DNA from 3 places in the Streptomyces sp. 8N616 genome. Region 1 is predicted to be linked to each of the others. Evidence: riboswitches for the same ligand, from Rfam matches in the RefSeq annotation. Region 1 holds a riboswitch; each other region holds the start of a gene.
What was found. Region 1 has a riboswitch for cobalamin ahead of metE (5-methyltetrahydropteroyltriglutamate--homocysteine S-methyltransferase). Riboswitches for the same ligand answer to the same signal wherever they lie in the genome.
Positions count from the first base shown of each region.

Region 1 (10,316 bases):
AAGCCGGTGCCCGGGACGCGGCTCAGCGAGGTGCTGCCGGAGGCGATGGCCGTGCCGACGTACCACCACCAGGCGGTCGACCGGCTCGGGCGCGGGCTGCTGGCCTCCGCGCACGCGGAGGACGGCACGCTGGAGGCGGTGGAACTCAGCGATGGAAGTGGCTTCGTCCTGGCCGTGCAGTGGCACCCGGAGGCGGGCGAGGACCTGCGGCTGATGGAGGCGCTGGTGGCGGCGGCTCAGTCGCTGTGAGTTCCGGTTGAGGTCAGACTCCGGCCGGTTGCCCCTGTTCATCCTCGCCCGGGCACCGCATCATGGCGCGTACATGCCAGGCGCACACACATGCCAACTCACCGGGGCCCTGACCCTCCCCGGTGCGAGGGAAACGGGTGGCCGTGACAAAGTCCGTCATCAGGTCGGCGCTGGCCGCCGCCGTACTGGGCCTTCTGGTGGGGGCTGCGGCCGTTCCGCGCGCCGGGGCCGAGCCGCCGGCCGCGCACGCCGCCCGGCCCTCCGGAAGCTCCTCCGACACTCCCCCCGACAGTCCCTCCGGAGGTTCTTCCGCCGTACGGCCCGCTGAGGCCTGGACGCCCCCGTTGAGCACCAGAGGGCGCTACATCGTCGACGCCGACGGCCACCGGTTCAAGCTCAGTCCGGGAACTGGCACGGCGCGAGCGGCACGTGGACCGGCTCCGGCAGCCCCGACGACCCGGCCCGCAACCACGCGGGCGAGAAGTCCGACCGTATGCCGCTCGGCCTGGACCGGGCCCCGGTCGGTGAGATCGTGGCCGGATTCCGCGAGCTGGGACTGAACAGCGTCCGGCTGCCCTTCTCCAACGAGATGGTGCACGACCGGCGGCCGGTCCCCGACGCCGCGGTGGCGGCCAACCCGGAGCTCCGGGGCAAGACCCCCCTCCAGGTCTACGACGCCGCAGTCAAGGCGCTGACGGACGCGGGCCTCGCGGTGATCCTGAACAACCACACCAACACTTCGCGCTGGTGCTGCGGCGTGGACGGCAACGAGCGCTGGAACGCGAGCCAGAGCGACGCGACCTGGGAGAGCGACTGGCTGTTCATGGTGCGCCGCTACCGGCACAACGCGCGCGTGGCCGGCGCCGACCTCTACAACGAGGTGCGCCGCTCCGTATGGGACGACCCCAACTGGGGCCTGGGCGACCGGCACGACTGGTTCGCCGCCTCCCAGCGGCTCGGCGACCGCATCCTCCAGGAGGGCAACCCGGACCTCCTCGTCATCGTCGAAGGCATCAACTGGACCGGCATCCCCGTCGACGGACTCGCCCACGGGCGCCCCACCCTCGAGCCCGTCCAGCGGCTCTCGCACACCCTGGTCACATCCGGCAAGCTCGTGTACTCGGCCCACTTCTACGACTACACGGGACCGAACCACAGCGGCGCCACCGGCGCCGGAGAGACCTCCGACCCCCGCTACCGGGACTTCAGCAGCGCCGAGCTGTACGACGTGCTGCACCGGCAGGCCTTCTACGTCACGTCCGTGCGCGACCGGCACTTCACCGCCCCCGTGTGGATCAGCGAGTTCGGGGCCGGCGGGCGGGAGGAGACCGGCGAGAAGCAGCGGGCCTGGTTCCGCAACTTCGTCGACTATCTCGTCGAGACCGACGCCGACTTCGCGTACTGGCCGCTCGTCGGCTGGCACGAGAACCGCAAGGGCAACGGCTGGGCCCTGCTGCACTGGAACGCGGCGGGTGAGCGCATGGGCCTGTTCGACGGTGACGACTGGCGCGCCTCCGCCTGGCTCCGGCTGATCAACTCCCGGGGAAAGACCGGCGAGGTCGAACCGGTCGACCGCTGGTCCATGCTGAGCCCCGACCACGGGGACTTCGTCCAGTCGCTGCGGATGCGCGCGCTGCCGGACTGGGACTCCGGCGCGCGCAAGGCGGCGTGCCCGGACGGGCAGCGGCTCGCCGGGCTCAGCCACACCGGGAACCGTGGGCTGTGCACGGACGCAGGCGCCCGCGGCCTCTGGCCCGCGGGGGGCGGGCACGAGGTCGTCCGCGACGAACGGTACGTCGAACCGGGCGGCGGCGACTGGGCCTCGGGGTACACCAAACTCCAGTGCCCGGCCCGCCACTTCCTCATCGGCTACAGCGTGCGCGGAGCCGCCGTCTCCGCCGCCCTGTGCGCGGAGGCGGGCACGGCGTTGGGCACGAACGGCCGGACGGTGTGGTTCGACCGGGGCGACGACCGGCCGGCGGCGGCCAAGGGCGGCGACTTCGCGTACGGCCGCTATAAGGGCCAGTGCGCGGACGACGAGTACGCGGCCGGGGTCGCGTACACCGGGCGCGTGGGATCGTCGAAGACACCGGATGCGCTGCTCTGCAGAAAGCTGGGGTGAGCGGCGGGGCGGGGGGGGGACACCGCGGGGAGCCGTACGGCCGTCAGCGCGCCCGGCGCGTGAGGGACAGCAGGTCGCGGGCCGGGCCCGCAGGGCGGCGGCCAGCGGGCCAGACCGCGCGCAGATCGCGGCGCAGCGGGACGCCCTCGACGGCGATCTCGACCAGCCGGTGGGCGGCGAGCTCCTCGCCGACGGCGAGTTCGCTGAGGACGGACGGCCCGGCGCCGCTCAGCACGGCGGCCTTCACGGCCGTGGTCGAGGCCAGCTCCAGCAGGGGTTCTGCGAGCCCGCCGTGGGCGGCGAGAGCCGCGTCGAGGACCTGGCGGGTGCCGGAGCCGCGCTCGCGCAGGATCAGCGGAGTCGCGGCCAGTTCGTCCGCACCGACCGGACTACGGCGGCGGGTCCAGCGGTGGACGGGGGCGGCGACGAGGACGAGCCGGTCGTGTCCGATCACGGCGCCGTCGAGGCCCCGCAGCGTGTCGAGGCCCTCGACGAAGCCGAGGTCGGCGTCGTCGGAGAGGAGCCGCTGCGCGACGGCGGCGGAGTTCCCCGCGAGCAGCGACACGGCGGTCCCGGGGCGCTGTGACCGCAGCGCGATCAGCCAGCCGGGCAGCAGGTACTCGGCGATGGTCATGCTCGCTGCCACCCGCAGCCGCGAGTCGCGGCGGGCGCGCAGCGCCTGTGCCCCGGCGTCGAAGGCCTCGGCGGCGTCGACGATCCGGCGCGCCCAATCGGTGACGAGCACACCGGCGTCGGTGAGCCGGGAGCCGCGCGGGGACCGGTCCACCAGCGCCACGCCCAACTGCCGTTCCATGGAACGGATACGGCTGCTCGCGGCGGGCTGTGTGATCCCGAGCTCCCCGGCCGCGCGCCCCAAGCTGCCCAGCCGGGCGACCGCGAGCAGCAACTCCAGCGCGCCCAGGTCGGGAACCCGGTGGGCGAGCGGCGCGCCGGGTACGGCGGCCTCGCGCCGCCGCTTCCCGGCAGTCGGCTCGGGCGGGTCCTCGGGGACTCTGGGCCGCTTACTCATAAAGCCAGGTTATGCCCTCATAGCCCGGTGGTCCCTGGTGGGCGGGCCGGGCGCCCGCGAGGGTGCTCGCATGGCCACCCTCGCGCAGTCCCGCCCCCGTCCCCTGTCCGGCGCTGGGCCGGCGCCCGCCCCCGAGCGCCGGGCGCGGGTCTCGGTGCGCGAACTCGGGCCCAACTGGTACGCGACCGTCATGGGCACCGCCATCGTGGCCACTGCCGGAGCCGGTCTGCGGGTCGGCTCCCCCGGCTCCCCCGGCTCCCCCGGCCTGCCCGCCCCGCCCGCCCTGCGGGCCGTATCCAGCGCCGTGTTCACCACCGTCATCACCGCCGTGTGGGCGCTCGCCGCGCTCATGCTCGCCGCGCTGCTCCTCGCGCGCGCCGCGCACTGGATACGCCACCGCGACCGGGCCCGCGCCCATCTCCTCGACCCCGCGATCGCGCCCTTCTACGGCTGCCCGGCCATGGCGTTCCCCGCGGTCGGCGCCGCGACGCTCCTCGTGGGGCGCGATCTCATCGGCGGACCCGCTGCCCTCGCCGTGGCCGCCGCGCTGTTCACCGCGGGGACGGCCGCCGGCCTGGTCACCGCGGCCGCGATCCCGTATCTGATGGTCACCCGGCACCGGATCGGGCCCGGCGACGCCTCCCCCGTGTGGCTGCTGCCCGTCGTCGCGCCCATGGTGCCCGCGGCGCTCGGCCCGCTGCTCGTACCGCACCTGCCCGCGGGCCAGTGGCGGGAGGCGATGCTGCTCGGCTGCTTCTCGCTCTTCGGCATGAGCCTGCTCGCCACGCTCCTGCTCCTGCCCCTGATCGTCGCCCGGCTGCTCCACCACGGCCCGCTGCCGCCCGCCCTCACCCCGGCGCTCTTCCTCGTGCTCGGGCCCCTCGGCCAGTCGGTGACCGCGGCCGGTCAGCTCGCGGAGGCGGCGCGCGGCGGCGCGGTCCGGGCTCCGTACGCCGAGGCGCTGGGCGCGTTCGCGGTGCTCTACGGCGTGCCGGTGCTGGGGTTCGCCCTCCTCTGGCTCGTCTTCGCCGCCGCGCTGACCGTACGGGCAGTGCGGCGCGGGATGCCGTTCTCGATGACGTGGTGGGCGTTCACGTTCCCGGTCGGCACCTGTGTCACGGGCGCCGAGGCGCTGGCCCGGCACACGGGCCTCGACGCGTACGGCTGGTCGGCCGCGGCGCTCTTCGCGCTGCTCGTGGCGGCCTGGGCCGTCGCCGGATTCCGCACGTTGCGTGCCACGCTCAGCGGCCGGCTGCTCGCAGCGCCGCGCCGATGACGTCCGGGGCCTGCGCCAACGACGGCCCGTACCAGGTGAGATGGCGGCCGCTGACGAGCGCGCACGGCAGGCCGGGGAAGGCCTCGGGGCCGTCGCCGGCCCCGAAGGCGTACGGCTCGTCGGGCAGCACGGCGAGGTCCGCGCCCGCCGCGTTGAGTTCGTCGAGCCGGATCTTCGGATAGCGGTCGGCGTGCCCGGCGTAGATGTTGTCGACGCCGAGTCGCGCGAGGAGGTCGCCCGCGAAGGTGTCGCGGCCGAGGACCATCCACGGCCGCCGCCAGACCGGCACGACGGCCGTCAGCCGGTCCCCGGGCGGCCGCACGTCCTGCCAGGCGGCCTCCGCCTCGTCCAGCCATCGTGGCCGGGCCAGCCCGCAGCCGCGCACCAGCACCCGCACCAGCTCGGCGAACGCCTGCTCCAGCGTGCGCACTTCGGTGACGAGGACCTCGAGCCCCGCGTCGCGCAGCGCGGCCAGGTCGGGCTCGCGGTTCTCCTCCTCGTTCGCGATCACCAGGTCGGGGGCGAGCCCGATGATCGCGGGCACGTCGGGGTTCTTGGTGCCCTTGACCCGTGCCACGTCGAGGCCCGCCGGGTGGCTGCACCACGCAGTGGCGCCGACCAGCAGCCCGGGCGCGGTGACAGCCACGGCCTCGGTGAGGGAGGGCACGAGCGATACGACGCGCATGCGATCACCCTACGCACGGGGCGCGGAATCCTGGGGGCGCGGAATCCTGTTGTCCACAGGCACATTGATCATCTGCGTACAGGCGTTACGCTGGCCGTGCAGCTGGTTCGCCCCGCCCCCCAGGCGGGAGCGTCGCAAGAGGGAATCCGGTGGGAATCCGGAACTGCCCCGCAGCGGTGAGCGGGAACGACCGCCGTCTTACGCACTGGACGCCCGGCGTCCGGGAAGCGACGGCCAGTAGGTGCCTGGCAAGATCATCAGGCGCGCCCGCGAGTCCGAAGACCTGCCACTGCCCGTGCCCCGCCGTGGGGTGCGGCCAACCGGGACCTCGAGGGCGGGTCGGCGGCGGCAGGGGCGTACGGCGTACGTACGAGCGTTCCCGTCTTCGCGTGCTCCGCCTTCCCGAGGTCGCTGACGAACTCGCGAAGGAGAGTTCCGTGACCGACTCACAGACCGCGCAGACGGCACAGACAGCGCAGACCGCGACATCGCCGCAGACCGCGCAGGCCCCGCACACCGCACGCGTGCGGGCGACTCTGCACGGCTACCCCCGGCAGGGCCCCGACCGGGAGCTGAAGAAGGCCGTCGAGGGCTACTGGGCAGGACGCATCACCCAGGAGGGACTGCTGCGCACGGCGGCCGCGTTGCGCGCCGGTGTCCGGCGCGAGCTGCGCGACGCGGGCATCGACGAGATCCCCACCGGCGATTTCTCGCTCTACGACCACGTCCTCGACGCCGCATGGGCCGTTGGCGCCGTCCCGGCCCGGCACCGCGCGGCCGGACTCGGCGAGCTGGACACCTTCTTCGCCATGGCCCGTGGCACGGCGGATGTGCAGCCGCTGGAGATGACCAAGTGGTTCGACACCAACTACCACTATCTCGTACCGGAGTTGAGCCAGGACACCGTCTTCGCCCCGGACTCACGCAAGCAGGTGGGGGAATTCGCCGAGGCCCGGGACGCGGGGTTCACCGCCCGCCCCGTGCTGCTCGGGCCGGTCAGCTTCCTGCTGCTCTCCAAGCCCGCCCCGGATGCCGCACCGGGCTTCCAGCCGCTGACTCTGCTGGACCGGCTCCTGCCGGTGTACGCGTCGCTGCTCGCGGATCTGCGGGAGGCCGGGGCCGAGTGGGTGCAGCTGGACGAGCCCGTCCTCGTCCAGGACCAGCCGGGCGCGGTGCTGAGCGCGACCGCGCGGGCCTACCGCGACCTGGGCGCCGTGCCCGCGCGGCCGAAGCTGCTCGTCGCCTCGTATTTCGACGGGCTCGGCGAGGCGCTGCCGGTGCTCGCGGACTCCCCGGTCGAGGGGTTCGCCCTGGACTTCACCGGACCGGCCGCGGCGAATGTGGACGCGCTCGCCGCCATAGGAGGTCTGCAGGACCGCCGCCTGATCGCGGGCGTGGTCGACGGCCGCAACGTCTGGGCCGCCGATCTGGAGCAGGCACTCGGCACCCTCGCGACGCTGCTGGGCCTGGCCGGGCGGGTGGACCCCGCGCCTTCCTGCTCGCTGCTGCATGTGCCGCTGGACGCGGCAGCCGAGCGGGAGTTGGACCCCCAGGTCGCCCGCTGGCTGTCCTTCGCGCGGCAGAAGACGGCTGAGGTCGCGGTCCTCGCCCGCGCCCTGAACGACGGCCGGGACGCGGTGGCCCCGCAGCTCGCCGCTGCCCGTGCCGCGCGCGCCTCGCGTGCCGGTTCCGCCCTCACCCGCGACGCGGCCGTACGGGAGCGCTGCGCGGCGGTGACGGCTGCGGACACCCGGCGCCCGCAGCCGTACGAGGTACGGGCCGCCGCCCAGCGCGCCCGGCTCGGCCTGCCTCCGCTGCCGACGACCACGATCGGCTCCTTCCCGCAGACCGCCGAACTCCGAGCCGCCCGCGCGGGCCTGCGGACCGGCCGCCTCACCGAGGACGAGTACCGGGAGCGCATCGAGCGGGAGATCCGGGACGTGATCGCCTTCCAGGAGAAGGCGGGTCTGGACGTACTGGTGCACGGCGAGCCCGAGCGCAACGACATGGTGCAGTTCTTCGCCGAGCAGCTGAACGGCTTCCTGGCGACCCGGCACGGCTGGGTCCAGTCGTACGGCACCCGCTATGTCAGGCCGCCGATCCTCGCCGGGGACGTGTCGCGGCCCGCGCCCATGTCCCTGGAGTGGACGCGCTTCGCCCAGTCCCTGACGGAGCGTCCGGTCAAGGGCATGCTCACAGGTCCTGTCACCATGCTCGCCTGGTCCTTCGTACGCGATGATCAGCCGCTCGCCGAGACCGCCCGGCAGGTGGCCCTCGCCCTGCGCGACGAGGTCGCCGACCTGGAGGCGGCGGGCACGGCGGTGGTGCAGGTCGACGAGCCCGCGCTGCGCGAGCTGCTGCCGCTGCGGCGGTCCGCGCGGGCCGGGTATCTGGCGTGGGCCACCGAGGCGTTCCGGCTCACCACGGCCGGGGTCCGGGCCGACACGCAGGTGCACACGCACATGTGCTACGCGGAGTTCGGCGCAATCCTGCCCGCCATCGAGGCCCTGGACGCGGACGTGATCAGCCTGGAGGCGGCGAGGTCCCGGATGGGCATCGCGGGCGAGCTGGCGGAGGCGGGCTATCCGCGCGAGGTGGGCCCGGGTGTGTACGACATCCACTCGCCGCGCGTCCCGTCCGCCGGGGAGATCGCGGATCTGCTGCGGCAGGCGCTCCGGGCAGTGCGACCGGAGCGGTTGTGGGTCAACCCCGACTGCGGGCTGAAGACCCGCTCGCCCGAGGAGGCGGACGCGGCGCTGGAGAACATGACGGCCGCGGCCCGCGAGGTGCGGTCGTCCCTCGCGGCCTGACGCCGGGACCGGCGCGGCGCGCCCGGTCGTCTTTTCCCACCCCGCCCGCCCTTGAAAGGGCGGGCGGGGTGGGAAGAGTTGGGCGCGCCGCGGCGTTCCTCAAGCCCACCGTCCAGAGCGAGCAGTGATCCCGCAGCATCTCGGCGAGCGCCTGCTCCTCGTCGCGCACCGTGGGCCGAAGCAGGAAAAAGCATTCCGAGGCGATACGGCAGCGCCCCGCACCGCCAGCTCAAGGCCGGTACGGCATCATGCGGAGTGTGACCCGACGCCTGATGCTCCTCGACTCCGCCTCCCTCTACTTCCGCGCGTACTTCGGCGTGCCGGACTCGGTCAGGGCACCGGACGGCTCGCCGGTCAACGCGGTGCGCGGACTGCTGGACTTCATCGCCCGGCTCGTCCAGGACCACCGCCCCGACGACCTCGTGGCCTGCATGGACGCCGACTGGCGCCCCCACTGGCGGGTCGAGCTGATCCCCAGCTACAAGGCGCACCGGGTCGCGGAGGAGGTGCCGGAGGGCTCCGACATCGAGGAGGTCCCGGACACGCTCTCCCCGCAGGTGCCGGTGATCGAGGCGGTGCTGGACGCGGTGGGCATCGCGCGCGTGGGCGTGCCCGCGTACGAGGCGGACGACGTGATCGGCACACTGACCGGCCGTGCCACCGGACCCGTCGACATCGTCACCGGGGACCGTGACCTCTTCCAGCTGGTGGACGACGGGCGCGGGGTGCGCGTGCTCTACCCGGTGAAGGGCGTCGGGACGCTCCAGCCCGTCGACGAGGCGTGGCTGCGCGCGAAGTACGGCGTGGACGGGCCGGGGTATGCGGACCTGGCGCTGCTGCGCGGCGACCCGAGCGACGGACTGCCCGGCGTCCCGGGCATCGGCGAGAAGACCGCCGCCAAGCTCCTCGCCGAGTTCGGCGATCTGGCGGGGATCATGGCCGCGCTCAGCAACCGGATGGCCAAGATCAGCCCGGCGCAGCGCAAGCGCCTTGACGAGGCGCGGGACTACATCGCGGTCGCGCCCAAGGTCGTACGGGTCGCCTCGGACGTACCGCTTCCGGACTTCGACCCCGCGCTGCCGCGCACGCCGCGCGACCCCGACGCCGTGCTGGCGCTGGCCGAGCGCTGGGGGCTCGGCGGCTCACTGCAGCGGCTTCTCACCGCGCTCCAGCATTGATCCTGTTAGGTTAGGTCTACCTAACCAACGTTGGTGTGAGGCAGGGGAGGCCGCCGTGGCAGATCGTCCGGCTCGTAAGGCACCGAAGCTCAACCGCGCTCGTGTGGTGCGTACGCAGCAGCTCACGCCACACATGGTGCGCGTGGTGCTGGGCGGCGAGGGCCTGACCGGATTCGGCGCGGGCGAGTACACCGACCACTACGTCAAACTGCTCTTCCCGATCGAGGGCGTGGCGTACCCCGAGCCGTTCGACATCGAGGCGGTCCGCCGCGACCTGCCGCGCGACCAGTGGCCCCGGATGAGGACGTACACGGTGCGCAGCTGGGACCCGGAGGCGCGCGAGCTGGCCCTTGACTTCGTGGTCCACGGCGACGAGGGCGTGGCGGGACCGTGGGCGGCGAGCGTGAAGCCCGGCGAGGAGATCTTCTTCTCGGGCCCCGGCGGGGGCTACGCGCCGGACCCGGCCGCCGACTGGCACCTCCTCGTGGGCGACGAGAGCGCCCTGCCCGCCATCGCCGCCGCGCTGGAGCGCATTCCCGCCGGCTCGCAGGTCCGCGCCTTCGTGGAGGTGGCCGGGCCGGAGGAGCAGCAGGAGCTGGCCGTTCCGCCAGGCGCGGAGGTCGTCTGGCTGTTCCGGGGCGGCGCGCCGGTGGGCGAAGCCCTGGTGGCGGCCGTACGGGCGCTGGACTTCCCGCAGGGCGAAGTGCAGGCGTTCGTGCACGGCGAGGCCGGGTTCGTGAAGGAGATCCGCCGCCTGCTGCGGGTCGAGCGGGAAGTGCCGCGCGAGCGGCTGTCGATCTCCGGCTACTGGCGGCGGGGGCACGACGAGGACGGCTGGCAGGCGTCCAAGCGCGAGTGGAACCAGCAGGTGGAGGCGGAACAGGAGGGAACCCCCGCCTCCGCATCCTGAGGGCCGGGGGCCCGGCGGCGTCTCTTTCAGACGGGCGGTCAGGGAGACCTGATTCA
Region 1 is NZ_JBQQBY010000046.1:33,798-44,113, forward strand. It holds gene ACTWQC_RS31395 (gamma-glutamyl-gamma-aminobutyrate hydrolase family protein) at 1-249, shown strand, start outside; partial or broken gene ACTWQC_RS31400 (glycoside hydrolase family 5 protein) at 444-2,371, shown strand; gene ACTWQC_RS31405 (LysR family transcriptional regulator) at 2,415-3,401, opposite strand; gene ACTWQC_RS31410 (TDT family transporter) at 3,472-4,677, shown strand; gene ACTWQC_RS31415 (helical backbone metal receptor) at 4,643-5,362, opposite strand; cobalamin riboswitch at 5,448-5,667, shown strand; gene metE (5-methyltetrahydropteroyltriglutamate--homocysteine S-methyltransferase) at 5,887-8,172, shown strand; gene ACTWQC_RS31425 (5'-3' exonuclease) at 8,445-9,350, shown strand; gene ACTWQC_RS31430 (siderophore-interacting protein) at 9,406-10,260, shown strand.

Region 2 (10,316 bases), on a different contig from region 1:
ATGTGCATCGACTCGTCACGGAACACCCAGTTCGTACCGGTCGCCAGGCCGTGCAGCAGACCGCGCGAGCGGAACCAGTAGACGTAGGCGAAGGCACCGTAGAAGAACAGGCCCTCGATGCACGCCGCGAAGCAGATCAGATTGAGCAGGAAGCGGCGCCGGTCCTCCTTCGTGCGCAGCCGGTCGATCTCTTCCACCGAGTCCATCCACCGGAAGCAGAACTGCGCCTTCTCGCGGATGGACGGGATGTTCTCGACCGCGGCGAAGGCGGCCGTGCGGTCGTCGGGGTCGGGGAGGTAGGTGTCCAGCAGCGTCAAGTAGAACTGGACGTGGACGGCCTCCTCGAAGAGCTGGCGGGAGAGATAGAGACGCGCCTCTGGGGAGTTGATGTGCTTGTAGAGGGTGAGGACGAGGTTGTTGGCGACGATCGAGTCGCCGGTCGCGAAGAAGGCGACCAGGCGGCCGATCATGTGCTGTTCGCCCGCGGAGAGTTTGGCGAGGTCGGCCACGTCGGAGTGGAGGTCAACCTCCTCCACGGTCCAGGTGTTCTTGATCGCGTCGCGGTAGCGCTCGTAGAAGTCCGGGTAGCGCATGGGACGCAGGGTCAGCTCGAAGCCCGGGTCGAGAAGGTTTTTGGAGGTAGAGGTGTCGGCGCGAAGCGCCGTCTTCGAGGGGTGGTGGTCGGGTGACGGGTGGGCACTCATTTACTGGCAGGCCTCGCAGGACTCGGGGTTCTCAAGGGAGCAGGCGACCGCCTCGTCGGGGGCGGCCTGCTGGACTGGAATGGTCGCCGCGGTCGCCGCGGTCGCCGCGGTCGCCGCGGTGGCGGCGGTGTCGGCCGTCGCCGCGGTGGCGGCGCGCGCGGACTGGGCGATCCGCGTCGCCGGGCGCGACCGCAGGTAGTACGTGGTCTTCAGGCCCTTCTTCCACGCGTACGCGTACATCGAGCTGAGCTTGCCGATGGTCGGTGAAGCCATGAAGAGGTTCAGCGACTGGCTCTGGTCGAGGTACGGCGTACGGGCCGCGCCCATGTCGATCAGCGCCCGCTGCGGGATCTCCCACGCCGTCCGGTACAGCGCCCGTACGTCCTCCGGAATCCAGGTGAAGTCCTGCACCGAGCCGTTGGACTCGCGCAGCGCCTCCCGGGTCTGCGCGTCCCACACGCCGAGCCGCTTGAGCTCCGCCACCAGGTAGGAGTTGACCTGGAGGAACTCGCCCGACAGCGTCTCGCGCTTGAAGAGGTTGGACACCTGCGGCTCGATGCACTCGTACACGCCCGCAATGGAGGCGATCGTCGCCGTCGGCGCAATCGCCAGCAGCAGCGCATTGCGCATGCCGGTCCGGGCGATACGGGCGCGCAGCGCGGCCCACCGCTCGGGCCAGCGCGGCTGCGCGGCGTAGTGGTCGGGGTGCAGGACGCCACGCGCGGCGCGGGTGGCGGACCAGGCGGGGGGAGGGCCGTGCCGCTCGGCGAGGGCGCACGACGCCTCGTACGCCGCCAGCATGATGCGCTCGGCGATCTGCGTGGAGAGCCGGGCGGCCTCGGGGGAGTCGAAGGACAGCTTCAGCCGGAAGAAGACGTCCTGGAGGCCCATCACGCCGAGGCCCACCGGCCGCCAGCGCTCGTTGGAGGCCGCGGCCTGCGGCGTGGGGTAGAAGTTGATGTCGACGACCCGGTCGAGGAAGGTCACGGCGGTACGGACGGTGGCGTCGAGCCGCTCCCAGTCCATCTCGCCGTCCTCGCCCAGGTGGGCGGCGAGGTTGACCGAGCCGAGGTTGCAGACGGCGGTCTCGCCGTCCTCCGTGACCTCGAGGATCTCGGTGCAGAGGTTGGAGGAGTGGACGACCCTGCCGGGCTCGGCGGTCTGGTTGGCGGTCCGGTTCGCGGCGTCCTTGAAGGTCATCCAGCCGTTGCCGGTCTGCGCGAGGGTGCGCATCATCCGGGCGTAGACCTGGCGGGCCGGGATCTGCTTGACGTAGCGGCCCTCCGCCTCCGCCTTCCGGTACGCGGCGTCGAACTCCGCGCCCCACAGGTCGACCAGCTCCGGTACGTCCGCGGGCGAGAACAGCGACCACGGCCCGTCCGCCTCGACCCTGCGCATGAACTCGTCCGGGATCCAGTGCGCGAGGTTGAGGTTGTGGGTGCGGCGCGCGTCCTCGCCGGTGTTGTCGCGCAGCTCCAGGAACTCCTCGATGTCCGCGTGCCAGGTCTCGAGGTAGACGCAGGCCGCGCCCTTGCGCCGCCCGCCCTGGTTGACCGCGGCGACGGAGGCGTCGAGGGTGCGCAGGAACGGCACGATGCCGTTGGAGTGCCCGTTCGTGCCGCGGATCAGCGAGCCGCGCGAGCGGACGCGGCTGTACGGCAGGCCGATGCCGCCCGCGTGCTTCGAGAGCCGCGCGATCTGGTGGTAGCGCTCGTAGATCGAGTCGAGCTCGTCCAGCGGGGAGTCCAGCAAATAGCAGGAGGACATCTGCGGGTGGCGGGTACCGGAGTTGAAGAGGGTGGGGGAGCTGGGGAGGTAGTCGAGGCGGCTCATCAGCCCGTAGAGCGCGGCCACTTCGCCGACAGCCCGCTCCGAGCCGTCCTCCGCGAGTCCGCAGGCCACACGGAGCATGAAGTGCTGCGGGGTCTCGATGACCTGACGGGTGATGGGGTGGCGCAGCAGATAGCGGCTGTGGAGGGTGCGCAGACCGAAGTAGCCGAACCGGTCGTCGGCGCCGCCGGCGAGGGCGGACTCGACGAGCGCGTCGAGGCGGGCGGCGTGGGCGCGGACGAACTCGGCCGTGGCGTCGGCGATCAGGCCCTCCCGGTGGCCGGTCGCGACCGAGGCGGAGAAGGAGACGGCGCCTTGGCTCGCGGCCTCTTCGGCGATGGCGCGGGTGAGCAGGCGCGCGGCGAGCCGCGAGTACTCGGGGTCCTCGGAGATGAGCCCGGCCGCCGCCTCTGTGGCCAGCTCCCGCAACTCGGCCTCGTCGGAGCCCGCGTGGCGGCCGCGGAGCGCGGCCGCGGCGACCCGGCCCGGGTCGGTCGCGGGCAGGTCGGCGGTGAGGTCGGTCAGGGTGCGCAGCAGGGCGGCGCCGGGGCCGCCGGCGACGCCCGCCTCCACGGCTGCTGGTGCGGTCACCGCGGCTGTGGCGGGCTCCGATACGGACTCGCGTGACGCAGGATCCGCGGGCGCGATGGTCACGTGGCTCTCCCTCGCTCGGCTGGGGCCGCGAGGGGTGGTGCGCCACGGGCGCGTGCGGGCGTACGTCACCCCCGGGAAAGGGCGGCAGCACACCGCGCAGCGTCCGTCGGCCCAACCCACGAGACCCGGGACGATTCGCCGCCCGGTCCGGTCGAGCCGGGCGGTGCTGCCGGCAGGTCCTCGGACTCGGGACATGCGCGAACACGCACATCCACACCGTTGCGGGACAGTTCCGGATTCGCACCGGATTCCCCTGTGGTGGCAGCGAGCACGAGCATACATCTTGTGTCGCCGTCCGTGCGCACCCCTACATATTGTGTCAGCGGGGGAACGGGGTAGAGGCGGTGGGTGAGTTACTCCGCCGCCGTCCCGAGCTCGGCGGTGAACACCCACAGCGGGAACCCGGGTATCGGCTCCCAGTCGCGCTCCGGAGCCCGTACGAACCCCAGCCGCTCGTACAGCCGGTGGGCCGTCAGCATCCGCTGCTGGCTGGACAGGACCATACGCCCGAGGCCCAGCTGCCGCGCCCGCTCCAGGCACGCCCGTACGAGCCCCTCTGCGGCCCCGCGGCGCCGCGCCGCAGGCGCCACCGCCAGCATCCGGAACTCGGCCTCCCCGGGCCCGGCCACGTTCGCATACGGGCTCCCCGGCGCTACGAACGCGACCCCGCCGAGGAGTTCATCGCTCGCCCCGTCCGCCGCCACCAGCACCTCCGTGTGCTCAGCCCGGCTCCTGACATCCCGCAGCTGTTCCAGGTACGGGTCCGAGGCCCCGAAGTCGAGCAGCCCGTCCCCCAGGTAGGCCTCCGCCGTGATCTCCCCGAGGGCGTCGAACTCCTCCGGGCGGGCGGCACGAATCGTGATGTCCATGAGCATCAGTCTGCAGGAGGCGTCTGACACCCGTCACCGGAGATTCCGCGGGCCCGGACGCCGCGTCGGATGCCGACGGCACGGACGCCGTCGGCGTGGACTCCGTGGTGATGGACGCCCGCGGCGCGGACCCGGGCGCGTGCACCACGGCCACCGCCGCCGTGCACACGAGCATGCCCGGAGCGGCGACAGTGTCTTGCCGAACATCGCGAAGCGGCCGACCACCCACGCGATCGCGGCCCAGAAACCGGGGAATACGGGGGCGCGACGCCGCCCGCGCAGAGGGTGATCCCGGTGAAGAGCACGGCACTTGTCGTGCAGCCGCCGGCGGACACGCTCCACCACGGTCGCCGCGACCAGGCCCACCATTCCCATGAAGGGAAGGGTGTACGTCCACGCGGGCGTGGACGAGGGCCCGCCAGACGCCGCCGACGACCAGCAGCACCCCGCCGAGGCCGAGACCGAGACCCGCCGTTCGGCAAGGCCGTCGAGCTGCCCGATCCCGTGGGAATCACCGTGGAGACCGCGCCTCTCAAGGACTGGGTGCGCTGACGGCGAACGGCCGCCGCAATCCCCGGTGGCGGGGTACGGCGGCCGTCCTACGACCACGAGTTCAACAGCAGCGGAAGCCCTCCCGCGGGTCGGCCTCCCGCGCATCGGTGCGCTGCCGCTCGAACTCGCGTCGGCTCAGCACCTCCGCCCGCGGGTCACGGGCCCGGGCGTGGGCGACGTACCGGTCGTACGTCGCCTCGCCCGACGCCTCGCGCCAGAACCAGCGGATCTTCGAGGCCGTCCTGCGGAGGCCCGCCGCGCCTTTCACGGCTGGGGCTCCCGGTCGCGGGCTCCGCCCTGCTCCCCGGAACCGGCGTCCGCACCGACCCCGGCCGCCACGAGCTCCGCCTTCTCCTCCTTGGTCGGGAAGAGCCCAGCGGGGGCAACGATCTTCGACTCCTCGAATGGCACTTCGTGCAGCGTGACGCTCTGCGGGTCGCGGATCGCCTTGTAGCAGACCCGGCCTGCGTCGGCGATCACCACGACGATGAGGAGCGCGAAGAGCGCCGCGAGCACGCCGTCCACCGTCGCGTTGGTGACGATGGTGTGCATGTCGTCCATGTTCTTGGCGGGCGGCAGGACCTTCCCGGCGTCGATGGCCTCCTGGTTGAGGGCCCGCTGCTTGAAGAAGCCGACCCGCGGGTCGTCGGAGAAGACCTTCTGCCAGCTCGCGGTCAGCGTGACCGCCGCGTCCCAGGCCAGCGGAACCGCCGTGACCCAGGCCCACTTCAGCCGCCCGGACTTCACCAGCAGCGTCGTGCAGACGGCCAGGGCGACCGCCGCGAGCAGCTGGTTGGCGATGCCGAAGAGCGGGAAGAGCTGGTTGATGCCGCCCAGCGGGTCGTGTACGCCGACCCACAGGAAGTAGCCCCAGCCGCCCACGACGACGGCGCTGGCGAACCACACGCCCGGCTTCCAACTGACCTGCCGGAACGGCTTGTAGACGTTGCCGAGCATGTCCTGGAGCATGAAGCGCCCGACCCGGGTGCCCGCGTCCACCGTGGTGAGGATGAACAGCGCCTCGAACATGATCGCGAAGTGGTACCAGAACGCCTTCAGCCCGGCGCCGCCGATCACCGAGGAGAAGATCTCCGACATGCCGAGGGCGAAGGTGGGCGCGCCGCCCGTACGGGAGAGGAGGCTCTGCTCCTCGACCGACTTGGCCGCCGCGGCGAGCTGGTCGGGCGAGATGGAGAAGCCGAGGCCGGCCACGGCCTGCGATGCCGAGTCGACCGTCGAACCGATTACGCCCGCCGGCGAGTTGACCGCGAAGTACAGCCCGGGGTCGATGATGCAGGCGGTGATCATCGCCATGACGGCGACGAACGACTCGGTCAGCATGGCGCCGTAGCCGACCATCCGGATCTGCGTCTCCTTCTGGATCATCTTCGGGGTGGTGCCCGAGGAGACCAGGGAGTGGAAGCCGGAGAGCGCGCCGCACGCGATGGTGATGAAGACGAACGGGAAGAGCGACCCGGCGAAGACGGGCCCGTTGCCGCTCGTGGCGAAGCTGGTCACCGGGTCCATCTTCAGCGTCGGCAGCGCGATGACGACGCCGAGCGCCAGCAGTGCGATCGTTCCGACCTTCATGAAGGTCGAGAGGTAGTCGCGCGGCGCCAGCAGCATCCACACCGGCAGCACGGAGGCCACGAAGCCGTAGACGACCATCCAGATGACCAGGGCGCCCGGCGACAGCGTGAAGAAGTCGGCGAGCGAGGACTCGGCGACCCAGCCGCCCGCGACGATGGCGAGCAGCAGCAGCGCGACGCCGATGGCGGAGACCTCGGTGACCCGGCCCGGCCGCAGTACGCGCAGGTAGAAGCCCATGAAGAGGGCGATCGGTATGGTCATGCCGATGGAGAAGACGCCCCACGGCGAGTTCGCCAGGGCGTTCACGATGACCAGCGCCAGCACCGCCAGCAGAATGATCATGATCGCGAAGACCGCGACCAGGGCGGCGGCACCGCCGAAGGGCCCGATCTCGTCCCGCGCCATCTGGCCGAGCGACCGGCCGTTGCGGCGCATCGAGAAGAACAGCGTGACCATGTCCTGCACCGCGCCGGCGAAGATCACGCCGACGATGATCCAGATGGTGCCGGGCAGGTAGCCCATCTGCGCCGCGAGGACCGGGCCGACCAGCGGGCCCGCGCCCGCGACCGCCGCGAAGTGGTGGCCGAACAGCACCCGCCGGTCGGTCGGGTGGAAGTCCACTCCGTTGTTGAGCCGCTCGGCGGGCGTGGCCCGGGACTTGTCGACCTTCAGGACCCGGTTGGTGATGAAGCGCGCGTAGAAGCGGTACGCGATGGCGTACGAGCCGAGGGCCGCCGCCACCATCCAGGCCGCTGAGACCTCTTCGCCCCGGGAGAGCGCCAGCACGGCCCAGCCGGCCGCGCCTATCAGGGCGACGAGCGTCCAGACCGCCACGGATTTGGGATTCAGGTTGCGCGTGGGGGTCTGTGGTGGTGTTGCTGGCTCTGGCATGGCAACGAACTCCGTCCCTGCGGCCGACTCCTGTGTAACGCGCAGGAAATCTAAGCCAGCGGTGTGGGAACCGTCACCACCCGTCCGCATACCGGTACGGACACGGTTGCCAAACCCCCAGGTCACGGAGGTGTCCCGAGCTCCCGCTGATCAGCCCTGAGGGCGCTGCAGACGCGCGACGAACTTGTAGCGGTCGCCGCGGTAGACCGACCGCACCCACTCCACCGGACGGCCGTCCGCGTCCAGCGAGTGCCGCGACAGCATCAGCATCGGCAGCCCCACGTCCGTACCCAGCAGCCCGGCCTCGCGGGGCGTGGCCAGCGAGGTCTCGATCGTCTCCTCGGCCTCTGCCAGCCGGACGTCGTAGACCTCCGCGAGCGCCGTGTAGAGCGAGGTGTACTTGACCAGGCTCCGGCGCAGCGCGGGGAATCGCTTTGCCGACAAATGTGTCGTCTCGATCGCCATCGGCTCGCCGCTCGCGAGCCGCAGCCGCTCAATGCGCAGCACCCGCCCCCCGGTCGCGATGTCGAGCAGCCCCGCGAGCCGGTCGTCGGCGGTGACATAGCCGATGTCCAGGAGCTGGGAGGCCGGTTCGAGGCCCTGGGCCCGCATGTCCTCGGTGTAGGAGGTCAGTTGCAGGGCCTGCGAGACCTTGGGCTTGGCGACGAAGGTGCCCTTGCCCTGGATCCGCTCGAGTCTCCCCTCGACCACCAGCTCCTGCAGGGCCTGGCGCACGGTCGTACGCGAGGTGTCGAACTCGGCGGCGAGAGTCCGCTCCGGGGGTACGGGCGTGCCGGGCGGCAGCGTCTCGGTCATCTCCAGCAAATGACGCTTGAGCCGGTAGTACTTGGGCACGCGCGCGCTCCGCGCGGCGAGGGTGCCGTTGTTGCCGTTGCCCTCGGCGTTGTCCCCTTCGGTTTCCATGGCCAGCCTTCCCGACTGCTGTCCTGCTGCCGTCACCGGCTCCTCCGTCCTCAGCGGCTCACATCGTGGCACGGTCCCGGCCAATGGCGGCCATCCAGCTCAGGTGTCGGTCCGGTAACGGAGCCGACGCGACTCTTATACACCCTTGACACCCCAAAAGGTCTAGGCCAAGCTGCCGAGCACTGGTCTAAACCATTAAAGACCATGTCCCCGAGCCACACACAGTGCGCGCCCGTAACGAGTCGGTTCAAGGGCTCAGCGACCTGACGGGGGTGGGGGAGTTCTCTGGCATCCGTTGAAGGAGGGTGGCGTGAGGCGCAAGCTCATCGCGGCGGTCGGCGTCGCGGCAATGATCACCGGAGTGGCGGCGTGCGGGTCGGAAGACTCGGGGGCGTCGAAGGATCCCAAGGACCGGAACGAGACGCTCACGGTCTGGCTGATGGTCGACGCGCAGAGCACCTGGCCCGAGCTGGTCAAGGACGTCAATGCGCAGTTCAAGAAGAAGTACCCGAAGGTCACCGTCAAGGTGCAGTACCAGCAGTGGGCGGACAAGGCCAAGAAGCTGGACACCGCACTCGGCGGCAGCAAGTTCCCCGACGTGGTCGAGCTCGGGAACACCGAGACCATGACGTACATCCTCAACGGGGCGCTCGCCGAGATCGACCCCAAGAAGTACGACAACTCCGACACCTGGATCCAGGGCCTCAAGGACACCTGCACCTTCGAGGGCAAGCAGTTCTGCGTGCCGTACTACGCGGGTGCGCGCGTCGCCATCTACAACGCGGATCAGTTCAAGAAGGCGACCGGCTCGGACGCGCTCCCGGAGACCGAGGACGACCTCCTGAAGGCCGCCGACAAGGTCCAGGCCGAGTACGGCAAGAAGGACAAGCGCTTCTCCTCGCTCTACCTGCCCGGCCGCTACTGGTACGCCGCGATGTCCTACGTCGCTGCGTACGGCGGGCAGATCGCCGAGTACGACGAGGGGTCCAAGGAGTGGAAGGCCACCCTCAGCACCCCCGAGGCGCAGCAGGGCATCGAGCACTTCGTCAACCTGGTCAAGAAGTACAACAAGGGTGACCAGACCAAGGACGAGCAGGACCACGCCAACGTGATGGCCAACGAGAAGGCCGCCCTCCTCTACGGCAACGGCTGGGAGGCCGGCAGCGTCATCGACGGCAAGAACAACGGCAACCCGAAGCTCGAGGGCAAGATCAAGACGGCCGGTATGCCGGGACCGAACGGCAAGGCCCTGCCCTCCTTCATCGGCGGCTCGGACCTCGCCGTGGTCAGCAAGTCCGAGGTCCAGGACCTGGGTCAGGAGTGGATCTCCCTCTTCACCAGCGAGAAGTCCCAGGAGGTCCTGGCCTCCAAGGACATCCTCCCCAACAACACCAAGCAGCTCGAGCCGCTGAAGCAGAAGGAGTCCACCGCTCCGATCGCCAATGCGGTGCCGGACGCCTGGTTCACCCCGATCGCCCCCGGCTGGACCGCGATCGAGAAGGAGGAGGTCCTCGAGGTCATGCTGCTCGACATCCTCAAGGGCACCTCGGTGGCCGACGCCACGAAGAAGGCCGACGAGAAGATCAACGAGCTGATCAACAAGGCGTCTTGACCCGATCGGTCCGACCGCGCCATGCGCGGCAGGCGGGGGCCCGCACCCGGGGCCCCTGCCTGCCGCCGCCCCCTCCGGTGCAGAGAACGAACGGAAGGTCAGCACTGTGACTGCCGCCGACACACGAGCAGCCGCTCCTCCCCCCGGGGTGGCCGAGGTGCGCGCCCCGCGCGCGCCCGGGAGACCCGGCCCCCGGCCGGCCTCCAAGGCCGGGTCGCCGCGCCGCGGCAGGAGAGCGGGCGCGGCACTGCCGTATCTGCTCATCGCCCCCGCGATCGTGGCCATTGCTGCCGTGTTCGCGTTCCCCCTGGTCAAGACCGTGGTCATGTCCTTCCAGGACATGGGGCGGCGGGAGCTGTGGACCGGGGACTCCCCGCCGTGGGTGGGCTTCGAGCAGTTCACCGACATCCTCGGCGACGCGGAGTTCTGGTCGGTCACCGGCCGCACGGTGCTCTTCATGGCGGTCTGCGTGCTGCTGACCATGGGGCTCGGGCTGCTCATCGCGCTGCTGATGCAGCGTCTGTCCGCCTGGGTGCGGCTGCTGCTGACCGGCGCGCTGGTCGCCGCCTGGTCGATGCCGCTGCTGGTCGCGACCTCCATCTTCCGCTGGCTGTCCGACTCCGACTACGGCCTGATCAACACCCTGATCGACAAGCTCCCGGGGATCGAATTCCTGGGCCACAACTGGTT
Region 2 is NZ_JBQQBY010000033.1:69,756-80,071, reverse strand. It holds gene ACTWQC_RS26825 (ribonucleotide-diphosphate reductase subunit beta) at 1-704, opposite strand, end outside; gene ACTWQC_RS26820 (ribonucleoside-diphosphate reductase subunit alpha) at 705-3,188, opposite strand; cobalamin riboswitch at 3,343-3,473, opposite strand; gene ACTWQC_RS26815 (GNAT family N-acetyltransferase) at 3,542-4,057, opposite strand; gene ACTWQC_RS26810 (YbdD/YjiX family protein) at 4,671-4,877, opposite strand; gene ACTWQC_RS26805 (carbon starvation CstA family protein) at 4,874-7,090, opposite strand; gene ACTWQC_RS26800 (GntR family transcriptional regulator) at 7,241-8,014, opposite strand; gene ACTWQC_RS26795 (sugar ABC transporter substrate-binding protein) at 8,325-9,626, shown strand; gene ACTWQC_RS26790 (carbohydrate ABC transporter permease) at 9,733-10,316, shown strand, end outside.
Region 2: it holds a riboswitch for cobalamin, as region 1 does, so the genes downstream of both, ACTWQC_RS26820 (ribonucleoside-diphosphate reductase subunit alpha) here and metE (5-methyltetrahydropteroyltriglutamate--homocysteine S-methyltransferase) in region 1, are expected to answer to the same signal.

Region 3 (10,316 bases), on a different contig from region 1:
GGACGTTGCCGATCTCGTCGGTCGTACGGGCCAGCCGCGGCACGACCTCGCGGCAGGCGAACTCCAGCACGGCCACGGCGTCCGCGCAGGAGGGGCTTGGGGGCGTCTCTCCAGAAAGCACAGCAGGCCCGCCCAGGACCTCGGAGACCAGACCGGGGGCCGCGGCGGCATCCCATCCGCGCGCCTCCAAGCCCTCCGCGAGGCGGCGGCACAGCTGCTCCAGCAGGTCGATCGCGTCCGCGGCCGTACGGGACGGTCCGTCGACCAGCTCCGTCAGCTCCACCGGCACCTTGACCGCCGCGCCCGGCTCGGCCAGCAGCTCCTTCTCCACCAGCCCGAAGTGCCGGGCGAGCGCGGCCCGCAGGCCAGGCAGCGCCTCTGCCCTGCCGCCCCACACCTGTGAGGCGCGCAGCACGGCCAGTACGAGGTTGACGCGGGCCTCGCCGGCCGGCCCGCCGCCCAGGATGTGCAGCCCGTCGCGGATCTGCACATCCTTGATCTCGCACAGGTAGCCGTCGATGTGCATGACGAACTCGTCGAACTCGTCGTCGTCCGGCTGCTCGTCGACGTGCAGGTCGTGGTGCAGCTCCGCGGCCTTGACCAGGGTCCAGATCTGCGCCCGCACGGCCGGCGCCTTGGCCGGGTCGAGATCGCTCACGAGCGCGTACTCGTCGAGCAGCTGCTCCAGCTTGGCGAGGTCGCCGTAGGTGTCGGCGCGCGCCATCGGCGGTACGAGGTGGTCGACGACCGTGGCGTGGCCGCGGCGCTTGGCCTGGGTGCCCTCGCCCGGGTCGTTGACGATGAACGGATAGACCAGAGGCAGGTCGCCCAGGACGGCGTCCGGGCCGCAGGACGCGGACAAGCCCAGGCCCTTGCCGGGCAGCCACTCCATGGTGCCGTGCTTGCCCATGTGGACGACGGCGTCGGCCCGGTAGGTGTTTTCCAGCCAGCGGTAGGCCGCCAGGTAGTGGTGCGAGGGCGGCATGTCCGGGTCGTGGTAGATCGCGATCGGGTTCTCGCCGAAGCCGCGCGGCGGCTGGATCATCACCACGACATTGCCGAACTGGAGCGAGGCGAGAACGATCTCGTCGCCGTCGACGTAGAGCGAGCCCGGCGGCTCTCCCCAGTGCTCCAGCATGCTGTCGCGCAGCTCGGGCTCCAGCTGCGCGAACCACTCCTGGTAGTCGGCCAGCGGCACGCGCGCGGGGGCGGCGGCGAGCTGCTCCTCGGTCAGCCACTCGACGTCGTGGCCGCCCGCGGCGATGAGTCGATGAATCAACTCGTCGCCTTGGTCGGGATGGCCCTCGACCGCGTACCCGGCGTTCCGGAGCGCGTCGAGCACCCGTACCGCCGAGGCGGGCGTGTCCAGGCCCACGGCGTTGCCGACCCGCGAGTGCTTCGTCGGGTAGGCGGTGAAGACGACCGCGAGCTTCTTCTCCGCGTTCGGCTTGTGCCGCAGCGCCGCGTGGCGTACGGCGATTCCGGCGACGCGGGCCGCGCGCTCCGGGTCGGCGACGTACACCGGTACGTCGTCCTCGCCCGTCTCCTTGAAGGAGAACGGCACGGTGACCAGCCGCCCGTCGAACTCCGGGATCGCGACCTGCATGGCCGCGTCCAGCGGGGACAGCGCGGCGTCCGACTCCTCCCACGCGGCCCGCGAGGAGGTCAGGCACAGCCCCTGCAGCACCGGCACATCCAGCTCTGCCAGCGCGCCCACATCCCACGCCTCGTCGTCGCCCCCGGCCGACGCGTCGCTCGCTCGCGTGCCTCCCGCCGCCAGCACGGTCGCCACGATCGCGTCCGCCCGGCCCAGCAGCTCGTAGAGGCCCTGGTCCGCGCCCCGGAGCGAACCGCAGTACACGGGAAGCGCGTTGGCGCCCTTCGCCTCGATGGCATCGCACAGCACATCGACGAAGGCGGTGTTCCCGGACAGGTGGTGGGCCCGGTAGAAGAGGACCGCGACCGTGGGGCGTGCGGCATCGCGCGCGCGCTCCCCTTGTGCGCCTGCTGTGTGCACGCCGAACGTCGGCATCTGCCGCGGCGGTTCGAAGCCCTCGCCGCTCATCAGCACGGTGTCGGACAGGAACCGCGCGAGCTCGGCGAGGTTCGACGGGCCGCCCTCCACGAGGTAGCGCAGCGCCTCGGCCACGACACCGGCCGGGACCGACGACTCGGCCATCAGCTCCGCGTCCGGCACGGATTCACCGCCCAGCAGCACGGTCGGCACGCCCGACGCGCGCAGCGCCGCGAGCCCGTCCTCCCAGGCCCGCTTGCCGCCCAGCAGCCGTACGACGGCGATGTCCGCGCCGTCGAGCAGGCCCGGCAGATCGGCCTCGGCATCCACGCGCGCGGGATTGCCGATCCGGTACGCGGCGCCGGAGGCGCGGGCCGCCAGCAGATCCGTATCGGCGGTGGACAGCAGCAGCACAGTGCTCACGGTGGCCCCTTCGATTCGTGCGTTGTCCTTCATGGCGCCCCCGGCGGAACGCTGTGACCCGGCATCCCCGGCGGAACGAACGGCAGCCCGGACGGCGCGCCGTCCTCGATCAACTGCAGCAGCGCGTCCGTATCGGCGTGTTCCTCGATCAGGTCGCCCAGGCGGTCCAGCTGCTCCTCGCGCAGCGCCCCGAACGACGTATCAGGAGCGGGTACGAAGCGGCGCCCGGCGTCCTTCGCGACGCGCCGCAGAAAGGCGCGCCGGAACCCGTCGCTCTCCAGCGAGCCGTGCCAGTGCGTGCCCCAGACGGGCCCGACCCTGCAGCCGTCGAGACCGCGGCCCCGGCCATCGGAGATGAACGCCTCGTCTCCGCCGGTCACCTCGGCCACGCCGTGGTGGATCTCGTAGCCCTCGACGCGCTCGCCCAGCGCCTCGCCCACCGGCCGCGCGAGGGTCTTCTCCGGCGCGAAGCGAACCCGTACGGGCAGGAGCCCGAGCCCGTCGACCGCCCCGGCCCGCGACTCGACGTCGTCCTCGATGCGCTCGCCCAGCATCTGGAAGCCTCCGCAGACGCCGAGCACCGGGCGGCCCTCGGCGGCACGCCGGGCGACGGCGGCGGCGATACCGCGCTCGCGCAGCCACTCCAGGGCGCGCACGGTGCCGCGGGTGCCGGGCAGCACGACCAGATCCGCGTCGGCCAGCTCCTCCGGGCGGTCGACGAACCGCACCACCACGCCCGGTTCCGCGGCCAGCGCGTCCACGTCGGTGAAGTTGGACATCAGCGGGACCGCGGCGACCGCCACCCGCAGCACGTCCTCGCCGTGCGGCGGGGCGACGACCGACTCGCGCACCGCGCCCCGCAGCGACACGCGCAGGCCGTCCTCCTCGTCGATGCCGAGCCCGTGCGCGTACGGCAGCACACCGAAGGTCCGCCGCCCGGTCAGCCCGCGCAGCATCTCCAACCCCGGCTCCAGGAGGGCGACATCGCCGCGGAACTTGTTGACCAGATACCCGGCGACGAGCGACTGGTCCTCGCGGCCGAGCAGCGCCGTCGTGCCGAAGAAGGAGGCGAAGACGCCGCCCCGGTCGATGTCCCCGACCACCACGACCGGCAGCCGAGCGGCCCGCGCCAGCCCCATGTTGACGATGTCGGTGCGCCGCAGATTGATCTCGGCCGGGCTCCCGGCCCCTTCACAGATCACTGCGTCATACGTGCCCCGCAGCTCCTCCAGGCACGCCACGACGGTGCCGAGCAGCTCCTCCTGCCGCCCTCCGTGGTAGCGGCTGGCGCTCAGCTCGCCCACCGGCTTGCCGAGCAGGACGACCTGGCTGCTGCGGTCGCTGCCGGGCTTGAGCAGTACGGGGTTCATGAGGGCCGTCGGCTCGATACGGGCGGCCGCGGCCTGCATGGCCTGGGCCCGCCCGATTTCGGCGCCTTCGCGTGTCACGAACGAATTCAGTGACATGTTCTGCGCCTTGAAGGGCGCGACGGATACGCCCTTGCGGGCCAGCCAGCGGCAGATGCCGGCTGTGACGACGCTCTTGCCCGCGTCGGATGTGGTCCCGGCGACCAGCAGCCCGCCGCCCCTGCGATTCATGACCGCTCCTTCCGGGCCCCGGGAACGCGCGCGTCCCGACCGCGCCGTCCCGCGAGCCCAAGCCGCCGTACGACCCCGCTCCCCGGCAACCCCGCCTCCGACCGCGCCGGTGCCGGCCCCTCCGCGCGCGGCCGCTGCGGCCCTGGACCCCTCAGCCCCGGACCCTCCGTCCCCGGGCGTTCCGCGTCCGGGATTTCCCACCCGCCCGCCCTGAAAGGGGCGTCCGGGTGGGAAAACCGTGCCGCAAGGCCGGTGTTCGCGGCGCGCCGGTCTCTCGCGCGGATGCGCGCTGCGTCGGCGGACGTGGCGCGCAGCGCGGTCCGGAGCGCGCCCGGCGCCGGTGGTGCGGCGCCAGCCCACGCCAGCCGTGCGCCCACGCACGCCGCCAGCGCGAGCGCGCTCACGCGCCGCGAAAGCCGTACCGCACGCTCGATGTCCTCCACCGCCACCGGGCGGTTGCCTTCCCCCAGCACAGGACGGTGCTCGACCCGGCCGCCGTACGCGAGGGTGCCCCCGAGCCGTACGCCCAGCGCGCCCGCGAACGCGGCTTCCACAGGACCGGCATTGGGGCTGGGGTGCTTGCGCGCATCGCGGCGCAGGACGCGCCACGCGCCGCGCGGGTCGGGACCCGCCAGTACGGCCAGCGCGGCGGTGAGCCGGGAGCCCGGGAAGCCCACGAGGTCGTCGAGGCGGGCCGAGGCCCAGCCGTAGCGCCGATGGCGCGGCGACTTGTGACCGACCATCGCGTCAAGGGTGTTGACCGCCCGGAACCCCACCAGCCCCGGCACGCCCGCCGCCGCGCCCCAGACCAGGGCGCCCACGACCGCGTCCGAGGTGTTCTCGGCGACGGACTCCACGACGGCGCGCGCGATCTGCCGCTCGTCCAGGGCCTGCGGGTCCCGGCCGCACAGGTGCGGGAGGCGGTCGCGGGCCACTTCGATGTCGCCTGCCGCCAGCGCGCCGCCCACGGCCCGCGCCTCGCGGCCGAGCGACGTGCCGCCCAGCACCGACCAGGTGGCGACGGCGGTCAGCGCCACGGCTGCCGCGGGGGAGCGGCGTACGGCGCGCGACAGCGCTGCTGCCGCGGCCACGGCGCCGCCCGCGCACACAGCGGCGTGCAGGGCGCCGTACGCGCGGTGGTCGCGCCACAAGCGCCGCTCGACGGCGGCCGCGGCCCGCCCGAAGGCGGCAACGGGGTGACCGCGCCGCGGATCGCCGGCGACGAGGTCGCAGGCGAAGCCCAGCGCGGCGCCGTACACGAAAGAGGCGTGTTCGGCACGCATCGGATCAGGACGCCGTCGTGCCTCGGAGGGAACGCGCGCGGGGGGCACGCGCGCGTAGGGAACACGGCCGTGGGGAACACGGGCGGCGGGAGAGCGCGACGACGGTTCTTGAGGAACGGCGGGTATGACGCGAACGGCGCGTACGGCGGCAGCCGGGCATGACGATATGTCCTCACTCAGGGTCCGCGCCCTGGCTCGACGTGACCGGCGGTGAGAGTCTCCTGGCTCCCGGATCGGCGCTTCCCCCGGCCTTCCAACCCGTCGCTAAGGGCCGTGACTTCTGGGGTGGGGGAGCGCTCCCCGGTGACAGTGGCGGGACCGCGCCGGATTCGCACCGGCTTCCTCTCCTGCCGCCGTTTGGCTCCGGCAGTCCACCACGGCCTGCGAACGCCCGTCAACTTGCCCCTTGACCTGCGGCAGGACCTCACACGCCCGCGGCCGGGGAACGACTGCGATCGTTCCCCGGCCGCGGGCACGAAGGGCTGCCGCCAACAGGGGCGGGTGGGGCCATCGTTGTCCCTGCGCGGAGACGGAAGCGGAGCCCGCTGCCGTCGCCCCACGTGCCCCCGCGCGCGTGGGGCGCATGACGAGCGGTGCCCGCGCAGGGGCGCATGGCGAGCGGCGCGGGGCTCCGTCAGGCGACGATCAGGTAAATCCCGTACGCGACGGCCGCAGCGCACAGCGCGTAGCAGGCGTACGCGCCCCCGCGCGCGAGGACCGGCGGTGCACCGGTCGCGGCGACCGTGCCGTCCGGCTGCGGCTGCGCCTTCCTGGAGCTGCCGACGATGCCGAGCGTGAACAGGCCGACCATCCCGACGGTGACCAGGAGGCTGACGCCGAAGACCTGGCCGAGTGCTGCCCAGTCGATGTCCATGCGGATGCTTCCTTCTTGCTCTCTCGACCGATCTCGATTGATCCCGGCGCCTAGGCCGTGACCTTGGCGGTGGCGGACTGGGACTTGGACTTGGACTGCGACTGGGGCGGCGCGCCGGCCGTCTCCTGGGCTCCGGTGGCGGCGGTGCCCACCGGCGGCGGGGAGACGGACTTGATGGCGGCCGTGACGACGCCCTCCGGCTCTGCGCCCTCGACGCCGTCGACGTCGTTGACGTTCGTGTGGTCGACCGGCCTGCGGCGCGAGGCGATCCAGATAGCGGCACAGGCCGCAAGCGCGAGCACGGCGACACCGGCGACACCCGCGGTGCCCTGCTTCGCCAGCAGCGCAGCGGCGCCGCCGACCACACCCGCGGCCGGCAGGGTCAGCCCCCAGGCCGCGAACATCCGGCCCGCCGTGGACCACCGCACCACGCCGCCCTTGCGGCCGAGCCCGGAGCCCATCACGGCGCCGGAGCAGACCTGGGTGGTGGAGAGGGCGAAGCCCAGGTGGGAGGAGGCCAGGATGGTGACCGCGGCGCCGGTCTGGGCGGCGAAGCCCTGCGGCGGCTGGATGTCGGTGAGGCCCTTGCCCATGGTGCGGATGATCCGCCAGCCGCCCAGGTAGGTGCCGAGCGCGATGGCGAGACCGGCCGAGGCGATGACCCACAGCGGCGGGGCGGCGTCCGGGGCGAGCGCGCCACCGGTGATCAGCGCCAGCGTCATCACACCCATGGTCTTCTGCGCGTCGTTGGTGCCGTGGGCCAGGGAGACCAGCGCGGCCGAGGCGATCTGCCCGGCGCGGTAGCCCTTGGCGGTGGCCTCCGGGTCGGCGTTCCGGGCGGCGCGGTAGGACAGCCGGGTCGCCAGCAGGGTGGCGATGCCCGCGACGACCGGCGCGGCGACGGCCGGGATCAGGACCTTCATGACGACCTCGTCGCCGTGGACGGCGCCGAGGCCCGCCGAGGCGACGGTCGCGCCGATCAGGCCGCCGAAGAGGGCGTGCGAGGAGCTGGAGGGGAGACCGGCCAGCCAGGTCAGCAGATTCCAGACGATGGCACCCACCAGACCCGCGAAGATCACTTCGGGCTGGATGCCGGATTCATCGACGATGCCTTTGGAGATGGTCGCCGCCACCTCGACCGAGAGGAACGCGCCGACGAGGTTGAGGACCGCCGACATCGCCACCGCGGTCTTGGGCCTGAGAGCCCCGGTGGAGATGGTGGTGGCCATGGCGTTGGCGGTGTCGTGGAAGCCGTTCGTAAAGTCGAACACCAAGGCCGTGATGATCACGATCCCGATGAGAAGCGTGATGTGTTCCATTCACCCAGGCAATCAGTTTGATGGTCAGTGGCTGCCGTGACCGTAGGGATGTCGAGTGAACGGAAGGTGAACTGGATGGGGCGTTGGGGTGCTGTCGTATCCATGGAGGTTGGATCTCGGCCGGGCGCAGAGCGGCACAAACCGACTGGTGGTGCCGCCACCGCTGAATTCTGTGAAACAGATCACTGTCTTTGAGGTGAACTTTGGAGTCGCTGCACAGCCCCTCGGCACCCCTGGTGGAGGCCTGGGCCGACGTTGTCGCCACGGCCCGCCGCACGGTGGCCGACGGCCTGGTCGTGGGCACCTCGGGGAACGTGTCCGCCCGCGTCGGGGACACCGTTCTCGTGACCCCGACCGGCGTGCCGTACGACCGGCTGGCTCCGGACGACCCCGTCGGCGTCGACCTCTCTGGCCGCCAGGTCCTCGGTGAACTCAAGCCCACCAGCGAGCTGCCCATGCACCTCGCCGTCTACCGCAACACCGGCGCCGCGGCCGTCGTCCACACCCATGCCGTCCACGCCACGGCCGTCTCCACCCTGGTCCCCGAGCTTCCGCCCATCCACTACATGACGGCGGCGCTCGGCGGACCGGTGCGCGTCGCCCGATACGCGCTCTACGGGAGCGACGAATTGGCCGAGAACATGCTCCGCGCGCTCCGCGACCGCAGCGGATGTCTGCTGCAGAACCACGGCACCGTCGTCCACGGCGACAGCCTCGACGAGGCGTACGACCGCACTGCGCAGCTGGAGTGGATGTGCAGGCTCTGGCTCGCCGCGCGCGCCGTACCCGGGCGTGAACCCAGCCTGCTGTCCCCGGACCAGCTCGCGGAGGTGGCGGAGAAGCTCCGCGGCTACGGCCAGGGCGACGGCGAGGGCAACCGCCGGCGCGACGGCGAGCGGAGCTGACCCCGCCGCGTCCCGGACCCGCGAAGCTGTCCGGGACCCGCGAAGGTGTCCGGGACCCGCGTAGGCGTCCGGGACCCGCGTAGGCGTCCCGGACCCGCGTACGCGTACGGTGTCCGCCCGCTGGCCGCTCGCTTGGCACCCGACCACACTGGTACGGATGCGCCTGCGTACAGCGGCGGCCGTGGCGGCCGCCACCCTCCTCGGTGCCGGCGCGGCCGCCGTGGCGGCCGGGCGGTACGCCTGTGACGCTGCCCTGAAACCCTCGCGCGTCCGGCCGCTGCCCACCGACCCGCAGCTCACCGTCCACGGCTCGGCCGCCGACCAGATCACGCTCACCCGCAGCCTGGCGTCGCTGCGGCCCGGCACGTACGGGCTGACCGGCGGCGACCGGCACGCGATCGTCGGGGCGGTGCTGAGGAACTCGCCGCACCCCGCGGACTCGGTCGTACGCCGCCTCGAGCGGGTCACATACGGCACGCTGGAGCCTGGCGACCGGATGTGGCTCACCCCGCAGGTCTACATCGGGAATCCGCGCGACGCCCTGGGACTCGACCACGCCGACGTGGACGTGCCCGGCGAACTCGGCGCGCTGCCCGCGTGGTTCGTACCCGGCGCCCGCGACACCTGGGTGATCACCGTGCACGGCCTCGGCACCAGCCGCGAACACCCCATGGTCGTCATGCCCTTCCTGCACCGGCACCGGTTCCCGATCCTCGACCTCGCCTACCGCGGCGACCTCGGAGCCCCCCGCTCCCCGGACGGCATCGGCCACCTCGGCGACACGGAGTGGCGCGACCTGGACGCGGCGATCCGCTACGCGGTGCGGTACGGGGCCGAGACGGTCGTGCTGTACGGCTGGTCGACGGGCGCCACGATGGCGCTGCACGCCGCGGCCGAGTCCGCCCTGCGGAACCGGATCAAGGGCCTCGTCCTCGACTCGCCCATCCTGGACTGGCAGGCGGCCGTACGGGCTCTCGCCGCGGCGGACGGCGCGCCGGGGCCGCTGCTGCCGCTGGCGGTACGGGCCGCCCAGGGGCGTACGGGTCTGGGCAGCGGGCGCCTCTTGGCGTCCGCCGACCCCGACCGGCTGTCCGTACCGGTGCTGATCATGCACGGCCCGGACGACACGATCGCTCCGTGGGACGCTTCGCGCGCCCTCGCGGAACGCCGTCCGGATCTGGTCACGCTGCTCCCCGTCGAACACGCCCCCCACGCGTCGATGTGGAACGCCGACCCCGAGTCCTACGAGGAAGCCCTCCGCCGCTTCCTCACCCCCCTGATGTAGCCCCGCCCCCACCTGCCCCTTTAGGGACGGGCGAACGCCCGCACGTCCCACCCACCCGGGTCGGACGGCCGCATCCCACCCACCCTTTAGGCCCGGTCGGCTGGCCGCAGTTCCCACCACCCACCCGCCGCCCCTTCAGGGGCGGGAAGTCACGCACCGCAGGCGCGGCACGGGGCGGGCTGCGCCACGCGGGCGTCCACGCGGGTGCCCCGACCGTGGCTCGCCGCACGGCGCTGCCGTCCAGGGATGCCGCCGTCCGGGGGTGCCGGGCCGGGTCCACCCGCCCTTTATGGGTGGGCGGGCGGGAAGTTGCGCACGCAGGCGCGGAGGACGGCCGTCGTGGCGGTCAGCCCCTGCGCGGCGCGGAGCCCCGTCCATCCGGGGCCGAGGTCGTGAGGAATCCGCGCGAGCGGATTCCGATTGGGCTTTCGGGCCGTCAACGGGAAGACTGCTCCCGTGACGTCCCGTACCCCGCGCGACTCCCGGCTCCGCCTTGTCCCCCGACGACCGATGTCCGCCGCCCGCCGGGCCGTGACGAACCGGCGCGCCCGGCCCGCGCCCAGGCCGCCCGAGGGCACGCCGCCGCGGGCCGAACTCGCCCGCCAGGCACGGACG
Region 3 is NZ_JBQQBY010000001.1:310,365-320,680, forward strand. It holds gene cobN (cobaltochelatase subunit CobN) at 1-2,437, opposite strand, end outside; gene ACTWQC_RS01370 (cobyric acid synthase) at 2,467-4,035, opposite strand; partial or broken gene ACTWQC_RS01375 (cobalamin biosynthesis protein) at 4,395-5,318, opposite strand; cobalamin riboswitch at 5,533-5,663, opposite strand; gene ACTWQC_RS01380 (hypothetical protein) at 5,953-6,192, opposite strand; gene ACTWQC_RS01385 (inorganic phosphate transporter) at 6,243-7,511, opposite strand; gene ACTWQC_RS01390 (class II aldolase/adducin family protein) at 7,715-8,416, shown strand; gene ACTWQC_RS01395 (alpha/beta hydrolase) at 8,574-9,701, shown strand; gene ACTWQC_RS01400 (hypothetical protein) at 10,158-10,316, shown strand, end outside.
Region 3: it holds a riboswitch for cobalamin, as region 1 does, so the genes downstream of both, ACTWQC_RS01375 (cobalamin biosynthesis protein) here and metE (5-methyltetrahydropteroyltriglutamate--homocysteine S-methyltransferase) in region 1, are expected to answer to the same signal.